DNA from 2 places in the Paraglaciecola aestuariivivens genome. Region 1 is predicted to be linked to the other one. Evidence: predicted binding sites of a transcription regulator. Region 1 holds the regulator's gene; the other holds the start of a gene.
The links. The regulator ArgR, encoded in region 1, controls arginine synthesis, uptake and breakdown. The targets are predictions, from matches to a motif close to ANTGAATANNTATTCANT.
Positions count from the first base shown of each region.

Region 2: argC (N-acetyl-gamma-glutamyl-phosphate reductase) is a predicted target of ArgR. The motif match lies at 2,771-2,788, and genes of this name have one in related genera.

Region 1 is NZ_JBRKBA010000008.1:35,917-40,483, forward strand. It holds gene ACVCDT_RS12515 (DUF2726 domain-containing protein) at 5-625, shown strand; gene mdh (malate dehydrogenase) at 721-1,656, opposite strand; gene argR (transcriptional regulator ArgR) at 1,884-2,348, shown strand; gene ACVCDT_RS12530 (endonuclease/exonuclease/phosphatase family protein) at 2,368-3,549, opposite strand; gene ACVCDT_RS12535 (TonB-dependent receptor) at 3,636-4,567, opposite strand, start outside.
Region 2 is NZ_JBRKBA010000001.1:25,007-29,573, reverse strand. It holds gene ACVCDT_RS00180 (ornithine carbamoyltransferase) at 1-674, opposite strand, end outside; gene argB (acetylglutamate kinase) at 671-1,483, opposite strand; gene argC (N-acetyl-gamma-glutamyl-phosphate reductase) at 1,480-2,499, opposite strand; gene argE (acetylornithine deacetylase) at 2,819-3,964, shown strand; gene ACVCDT_RS00160 (methylglyoxal synthase) at 4,029-4,436, shown strand.

The DNA.
Region 1 (4,567 bases):
GAACATGGAACTAGCATTTGTATTAATGATGTTATTGATAATAGTGGCTGTAGGTGCAATGAAACTACATGAGCCCAGCTTAGCCTTTCCTTTTAAAAAGAGGGGCAATTTATTTACACCGGTTGAACGTACCTTTTTAAACCTTATAGAAGAAGCTGTAGGCAATGAATTTCGCATTATGTGCCGAGTACGTATGAGCGACATTTTAATGGTGCGTCAAAGTACCGACAAAAAAACCAGTAAAAGTGCGGTTAGCCGCGCTGGAAGTAAAAGGTTAGACTTTGTGCTGTGTTCTAAAAAAGATATGTCGCCAGTCATGGCCATTGATCTAGTGCACAGTGCAGGCAAAGATGGCTACAAAAGCCAAAGAGACTTTTTTGTCAGTGGCGCGCTAGATGCTGCACATATTCCACATGTACGCATTAAAGTACGGTCTGGCTACAAGGCACAAGATATTCGTGATTGTATTCAAGCTAAATTACCTAAGCTTAGATTACAGCACACTCAGTTAAACGAGCCACAAAAAGGCAGTCGATTGGCCAATGAGTTTGCCAAACAAGCGCGCCCTACTCGTCCAATTCAGACCAACAAAACCGTGCCTAATCGCCCAATAGCGGCAGCTTAATAAAATCCTACAAGAAAAAAAAAAGCCCCTTAATAGATGCTATTAAGGGGCTTTGGGGTTAACTTAAGCTTAAAGCGAGATACGCAAATGCATATCTAGCCATTTACAAAGTCAACACCCATTTTAATATCACCACGTAAACCGTCTAACATGGCATCTTTGGCATCTTCTTCAAACTTGCTAAGAGTACCGTATGGCAGAATTTCTTCTACGCCATTTTTACCTAAACGAACTGGGTGAGAGAAAAAGGCTGCATCATCGCTGTTGGTTTCAACATAGGTATATTCCACTACATTTTCACCACGCATAGCGTCTACTAAAGACAAACAAAAACGTGCTGCTGCTTGACCCATAGACAAAGTAGCTGATCCGCCACCGGCTTTTGCTTCTACTACTTCGGTACCGGCATTTTGGATACGAGTGGTTAAGCTGGCAATTTCTTCGTCGGTGAATTCAACCCCTTCAACTTGCGACAATAAAGGCAAAATTGTAGTACCAGAGTGGCCACCAATAACAGGAACATGTACGTTTTCTGGGTTAAGACCTTTAAGGTTACCGACAAAAGTCTCAGCACGAATAACGTCTAGTGTAGTTACACCAAACAATTTATTTTTGTTGTACACGCCTTTGGCTTTTAATGCTTCTGCAGCAATGGCGACTGTAGTATTAACTGGGTTAGTAATAATACAAGTACAAGCTTCTGGGCAATTGTCGGCAATGGCGTCAACTAGGTTTTTCACTATGCCAGCATTAATATTAAATAAGTCAGAACGATCCATACCTGGTTTACGAGGCACACCAGCAGGGATAAGCACAATGTCACAACCTGTTAAGGCATCGGCTAAATCATCTTTACCATAACCTTGCACTTTAACATCTGTAGGTATGTGGCTTAGGTCAACTGCTACCCCTGGTACCACTGGCGCTACGTCATACAAAGATAACTCCGAACCTGCAGGTAATTGCGTTTTTAACAATAATGATAACGCTTGACCGATCCCACCGGCTGCACCTAAAACGGCTATTTTCATGATTCTCTCCTGTGAAAAGCTTCTGCTTTATAATCAACAATTAAGGGGGTGTAATAGTCTAAAAAATTTACAACCGCCGAATTATACTAGGGTCTGATACTTTTTAATAGGCGGCTAAGTTTTAAGATATATTTTCTATTCAAACTTAGCCATTCTAGCGCGGGTAAATTGCTTAACTGCAGGCAATGCGGCAAAATACCCCTATTCAAACTTAAACACGCAAAAATATGGCCACTCCAAAACAAGACGCATTAATTAAAGCATTTAAAGATATTTTAAAAACGGAAAGTTTTGGTTCTCAGGGTGATATTGTTAACGCGCTTAAGTTACAGCAGTTTGACAATATCAGTCAGTCTAAAGTATCCCGAATGCTAAGTAAGTTTGGCGCAGTACGTACGCGCAATGCCCGGGGCGATATGGTTTATTGTTTGCCGCCAGAACTTGGCATGCCAACCGCAAAAAGTCCGTTAAAACAATTAGTATTAGACATAGTTCATAACAATGTAATGGTGATCATTCGCACTAGTCCAGGCGCAGCCCAGCTAATAGCTAGGCTACTTGATTCATTAGGTATTAAAGATGGGGTGTTAGGTACTATAGCCGGCGATGACACTATTTTTATTGCCCCCGCCGACATTAACACTATCGAAGAAACCCGTAAGCGAGTCGAAGCGCTTTTTGAAAATGTGTAACTACAGATTAGGCTTTAGACTAATTGGCTAGCGTTATATCGACCCACACTAAACGATGATCTGATGAACTGCTACGGTCTTTGACCAATCTAAATAAAGCGTCAGTTTTGCTTGGCCAAAACACTCCAGCGTTTTTTACTGTTAAATCATTTGATGGCAAGACATAGTCAGCGCGCATCCCCCAGGCTGCAGTATGAGTCGCTGCATTAGGGTTTTCGGGGCGGTTTTCTTTGCCCCCAACACTTTTTGGCTGCACTTGATTGTTCACTAACTTATGCGCCAATAAAGCCGAGATCCCAGTCTTATAAGCATCGCCATCATGTATTGAGGCATTTAAGTCACCCACAATAACAAAGGGTGAATCAGCCAAGCCACCTGTTTTACCCTGATCATCATAGATATAACTTGATTCATCAGGACCAGAAATATAATCGTGCCAAAAGCGAATTTCATCGTGATTGCGTTTTCCATTTCTATCTTCTGGGCCATCAAAAACTGGGGGCGTAGGATGACTGGCTAATAAATGCAAAACTTGGTTGCCTATTTGAATTGGCAGATCCCAATGAGACTTTGAAGACAAGCGTAAAATATTCTGAGCCTCTGAAGAATAATAGTCTTGTCCGTCTGCTTGTTTAATTGTGCTCAACAAATTGTTAGGCATATCTTTCCATAAAAAACGTTGAAAGCTGCGGACTTGCTCAATATGAATAGGATATTGGCTAAGCACTAACATGCCATAGTGACCAGCAAAAAAGCCAAAACCAAAAGCATCACCTTTACTGCCTGAAGCAATACCGTCTTTATCTAAGTCTAGCCCAGAATCTATCCCAGTATTCACTTCATTTGTATACACATAAGGATATTCAATGGGTGCTTGGCCATTTTGACTTTGCTGTAAATAATGTTGTGTAAAGTGTTTGATATCCGCTTGATTACTTGGCAAATAATCAAATTCATTTAATAACAAAATATCTGGCCTTACCCTTTGGATAATTTCAGCAATATTTTTAATTTGTGCATTATCGGCAGTACTAAGCTGTTGATGCAATTCGTTACCTGTTACCTCGGCTTTGGGTGCTACATAATTGCTAGCTTCCATACTGACATTAAAGGTGGCTATGCGAACTGTGCTGGTTTCCTTTTGTGCTTTACATGCCGTCATTAATAACAATCCTACTAATCCGAAGCTAACTAATTTCATGCATTCTCTCTAATTTACTTAACTAATTCATACAAATAAAAAAGCCGACTCAAAAGAGTCGGCTTTGGCACTTTATTTATCAACTTTTAGAACTTGTATTTAACACCGAAACGGATTTCCCAAAGAGAAGCACCGCGGTTTACGCCTTGCTCGGCATCGTTAAATTCTTCATAAACGTATTGATTTTGGTCATTGATTGAAGCAGAAATTACGTCATCTGCAACAAATGAGCCTTGACGATAAACGCCCCAATCATCATTTAGTAAGTTACCAAAGTTCTCAACTACAAAGTAAGCACTTGCTTTATGACCTTCGTAGAAAGCTGGAAGCTCTTGAGACACACGTAAGTCAAACTTCACCCACCAGTCAGCTGAGTGAGAGTTACGACCCATGATGCTGCCACGAGTTAGGTCATTGTCAGCGATAAACTGATCAAATGCCGCTTTATCAAAGCCATCAGCGTATACCACTTTAGAGTCATTCTCAGTTGGGATATAGATTAAACTTCTGTAGTCATTTGAATCTCTGAACATATCGCTTGCATCATCAAATGAGTAAGAAATTGGCTTACCTTCGTTAGCAGTACCAAATAGGCTGAAACGGGTGTTAAGTCCATCAAAAAACTCACGTGCATATCCTAACTTCATAGTTAAGCGATGACGAATTTCATAGTTAGACGTAGCAACACCTGGATTGTTCAAACTAGAAGTAGCCACGTTTCTGTGGTTAGAACCAGCAGTAGAGCTAGTCATTGGGCTTACGTCTGTAGAACGTGTGTAAGCGTAAGCTAAAGTTGCATCTAAACCAAAGTCATACTCTTTGCTCACAGCTAACGATAATACGCGTGACTCACCGTCAGAACCTTTAACATTAGTTAACAATAAGTCATTACCATCAAAACGACCATTAGACTCATAGATTGGACGACCATCTGGTGCATTATCACCTGAATCAGTCAAACTTAAATCAGTCACCATGGCTGAGTTTACTTTTCTGGTGAACATTAAATCAGCACTAA
Region 2 (4,567 bases), on a different contig from region 1:
ATCCAGGTGTCGGTATAAAGTATGTGAGCGCCTACTGCGGCTTCAATGTCATTACTAATTGTTAATTTACCACCGAACTGCTCAGCTCTCTGCTGGCCTAATTGAATAATATCTTGGTTTACCTCATAACCTGGCGGGGTCACCACTATCACTTCGCAGCCTAAAGCGACGCCCATTATGATTAGGGAATGAGTGACATTATTTCCGTCACCAATATATGCCAATTTTACTTTACTTAAATCTTGATAGTGTTCGCTAATAGTTAAATAGTCAGCCAAAGCTTGGCAAGGATGATAAAGATCACAAAGCGCATTGATTACTGGTACTTTGGCTGATTCGGCTAGTTGTTCAAGGGTACTATGTGCATAAACCCGAGCCACTATGGCGTCTGCCCAACAAGCTAAGTTTGCGCCCATATCATGTGTATCTTCGCGGCCAACTAATTGATTGGCTTGGCAATCTAAATACACCATGTGACCACCCAGTTTGTTGATGCCAATATCGAAACTTACACGAGTTCTTAGAGAAGGCTTTTCAAACAAGGCCACAATAGATAATCCATCTAGGGCATTTTTATAGTCAGCTGGCTGTTGTTTAATTTGAGTGGCTAACTTAATTAGCGCTTCTAGCTGGGGTTTGCTCCAGTCTTTAAATGACAGAAGATCTTGTTTCATGCTGATTCCTTTTCTATTGCAGGAAAAGAGTCTGGCAATATGGTGCTGCCTAGATGTTTTCCTTGAGATAAACCTAATAAAGTGTTGCTGTCTTTCCAACTGGCAATGGTCACACTTCGACCTAAACTATTGGCCGCCTGTTGTGCGGCTTGTACTTTTACTACCATGCCATCTTTAATGATATTGTCCTGGGTTAGCTTTAGAATTTGTTGATGACTAAGGCTTTGAATAAGTTGTTTGTTGGCATCTAATACCCCAGGTACATCGGATAACAATAACAATTCCGCGTCTAATAATTGGGCAATAGCGGTGGCGGCTTGATCGGCATTGATGTTTAACAAATTACCTTGTTGATCTGCCCCAATAGAACTAATGATGGCTAACATTTGACTGCTTGCAATTGCTGTTAAAAGGTTAGGGTCACCAGGCTCAACTGTGCCGACTGCACCAAGTTGTTGGTTAATGGTTTTGGCAATGCACATTTTTCCATCTAGAAGGCTTAAACCCACAGGGGTTAGCCCTGCTGATAAAGCTAATGCACATAATTCTTTGTTTGCGGTGCCAGCTAAGGCACCAACTATATATGGCATATGTTCTTTAGGTGTGACCCGCAAACCGTCAATTTTTTGGGTAGGTAATTTTAACGCACTAAGCAAATCTTCTACTATGGCGCCGCCACCATGCACCAAGACTAAGGTAAAGTGTTGCTGCAGCTCTTTAAGGGTGCTTAAAAACTTAAGCGCCTCTGCGCCAGATTGCATAAAAGCGCCGCCGACTTTTATTACATAAACTTTTTTATTCGCACTCATGACGTCACCAATTCACATTCTGATTTAAACCCAAATCTTAAATTTGCGCATTGCATGGCCTGAGAAGCCGCACCTTTTAACAAGTTATCAATAGCGCTGCTGACCACCAAATAACCGTTATTGGGATCAAACTTCCAAAACAGATCACAATAGGCTGTTCCTACTACGTCATCGACTTTAGGCCAAGTGTTTCTTAAACGCACAATCGCACTGTTCTGATAAGCATTTTGATAGGCTTCAGCAATCTGAGAAGCATTGACTTGCTTGGCCACTTTAATGGTTATGGTGGCTAATATTCCACGTTTAAAATTGCCTAAGTGCGGGGTAAAAATTACTTCGGTCCCTAAATAGTCAGAAATTTCTGGCTGATGTCTGTGCCCTAACACACCATAAGCTTGCAAACTAACTTCAGAAAAGCTGTTGGTAAGTGAAGCTTTTCTGCCTGCACCGGTAACGCCCGACACCGCATGAATAATTGGTCTAAATGCAGGATCTAAAATATTTGCTTCCTGTAAAGGTTTTAAAGCTGTTAGTGAGGCAGTGGGATAACAACCAGGTACAGCCACAAGTTTGGCTTGTGTTATGTCAGCTTGATGCCACTCTGCTAAGCCATACACAGCTTGGCTTAATAGCTCTGCAGCTTTATGCTCAAAGCCGTAATATTGAGCAAAAGTTTGTGGGTTTTTTAAGCGAAATGCACCAGACAAATCCATCACAATCGCCTTGTCGCTAGTTAAGGCTGGCATCCAATCGTGACTCGCCTGATGGGGCGTAGCTAAAAATATCAGATCAAAACTTTTGGCCAGTTGCGCTAGGTTATTTTCATCAATAGGCTGTAAAGTTAAATTTAAGCGATTAAAAAATTGAGGGTGCAGATCGCCTAAACTCTTGCCAGCATCCTCGCTATGACTAGATACAAAAATCGCCGCTAATTCAAAGCCACTATGTTGTTCTACCAAAGCTGCTAATTCTGCGCCCGTGTAGCCACTGGCCCCAATTATGCAAGTTTTGATCATCTCATCGTTCCCTAAAGGTGGAATAAGTAAAAAGGTAAAGTTAAAAAAGATAGGAGAAAAAAAGCACTCTTTGCAAAATACTTGGGATAATGCAAAGAGTGAGCTATACGCTACAGAATCGACCTTTGTCGATAATACACACTGGCGAAGCTAGACAGGGAAATAACTGGTAATAAATTTTTGTACATAAAGTTTAAAAGTCGCTATCCAAGTTGTGCCGATTAAACACATATAAGTTAAATTTGTTTTTGATGGATATAGCATGCCACGTGTTATATATTTATGCAATAAAAGTGAATAATTATTTTTTAAGGTGTTTATGCCAAATTTATCTTTCTTAGAAGCCTATGGCTCAATCATTAAATCGCCATCTATCAGTGCCTTCGACCCAAAAGTTGATCAATCAAATCAGCCGCTAATTGAGCTCTTATCAAACTGGTTTTCAGATTTTGGTTTTGAAATAACTATTCAAGCAGTGCCTGATTCTAGAAATAAATTTAATCTTTTAGCCAAAATAGGCAGTGGTGAAGGGGGATTATTACTCTGCGGTCATTCAGATACTGTGCCTTTTGATGAAGGCCGATGGCAATCTGATCCTTTTTTATTACAACAAAAAGATAATAAACTGTTTGGCTTAGGCAGCTGTGATATGAAAGGTTTTTTTGCTTTTATACTCGAAGCTTTAAAGGCCATTCCTTTGCAAAAATTAACTAAGCCTTTATATATTTTGGCTACCGCTGACGAAGAAACTTCTATGGCTGGCGCGCGTTTTTTTGCCGAGCAGCAACTGATTAAACCCGACATGGCTATTATTGGTGAGCCAACCGAATTGATCCCAATTTATAAACATAAAGGCCATATAGCCCAGAGTTTACAAATTCAAGGGCAATCTGGGCATTCTAGTGATCCAGCAAAAGGCGTGAATGCCATTGAAATTGTTTATCAAGCCATTGGCCAGTTAATGGACTTACAAGAACAGCTAAAAAACAAAGTGCATGATCCCGCTTTTAGTGTGCCTTATGCCACTATGAATCTAGGGCACATTCATGGTGGAGATTCAGAAAATCGTATTTGTGGTCATTGTCAGTTAAATTTTGATTTGCGCTTGGTGCCCGAAATTAGTGAGCAGCAAGCTTTAGCCCTAATAGACGAGGCCTTAGCTCCAATAAAAACCAAATATCCAAACCGCTTGAGTTTAGATTTGATGTACCCCATTGCCCCGGCCTTTGCCTGTGAAGATGAGCAGAATATATTAGCCTTAGCCGAACAATTAACAGGGAAAAAGCCTAAAAGCGCCAACTATGCCACTGAAGCACCATTTATCAATCTACTCGGCTGTGACACTATAGTATTAGGGCCTGGCAGTATAGAACAAGCACATCAGCCAGATGAGTTTATGTGTTTGGATTATATCAATCCCACAGTGCAGGTTTTAACACAAATGATCACTAAGGTGTGTCTGTAACTTGTATATGAGTTTTTAAGCTGTTTATTTTATCGTTAAGTTGAAACAAAAGAGGGCGTTTTAGATGCAAAAAACCATAGCTTTGGTGGCACATGATCATAAAAAACCTGATCTGGTGAAATGGTCGTTAAAACACAAAACTGAGCTAAGTAAGCACAAACTTGTGGCAACGGGCACTACAGGTGGCATTTTACAAAAAGAATTAAATTTAGATGTACACCGTTTTCATAGCGGGCCTTTAGGCGGAGACCAACAAATAGGTGCCTTGATTGCTGAGCAAAAACTAGATTGTTTAGTGTTTTTTTGGGATCCGTTAAACCCTGCGCCTCATGATCCTGATGTAAAAGCTTTATTAAGATTGTGCTCTGTATGGAATTTACCCGTTGCTTGTAACATAGCAACCGCAGATATGATTATCACTTCGCCGCTTTTTACTGAGGGAAGTTATCAACCTGAAGTACCTGTTTTCTAATAAATTATGCTCCAGTACTAGGCTAAAGAGAGTTAGGTTAATGGCTATGTTAGCCATGTAGACGGTTGTTAACCTAATTCTACTATCATTGAAATTGCTGCTAAAATGCTCAACTTTTAAATTAAATCTAG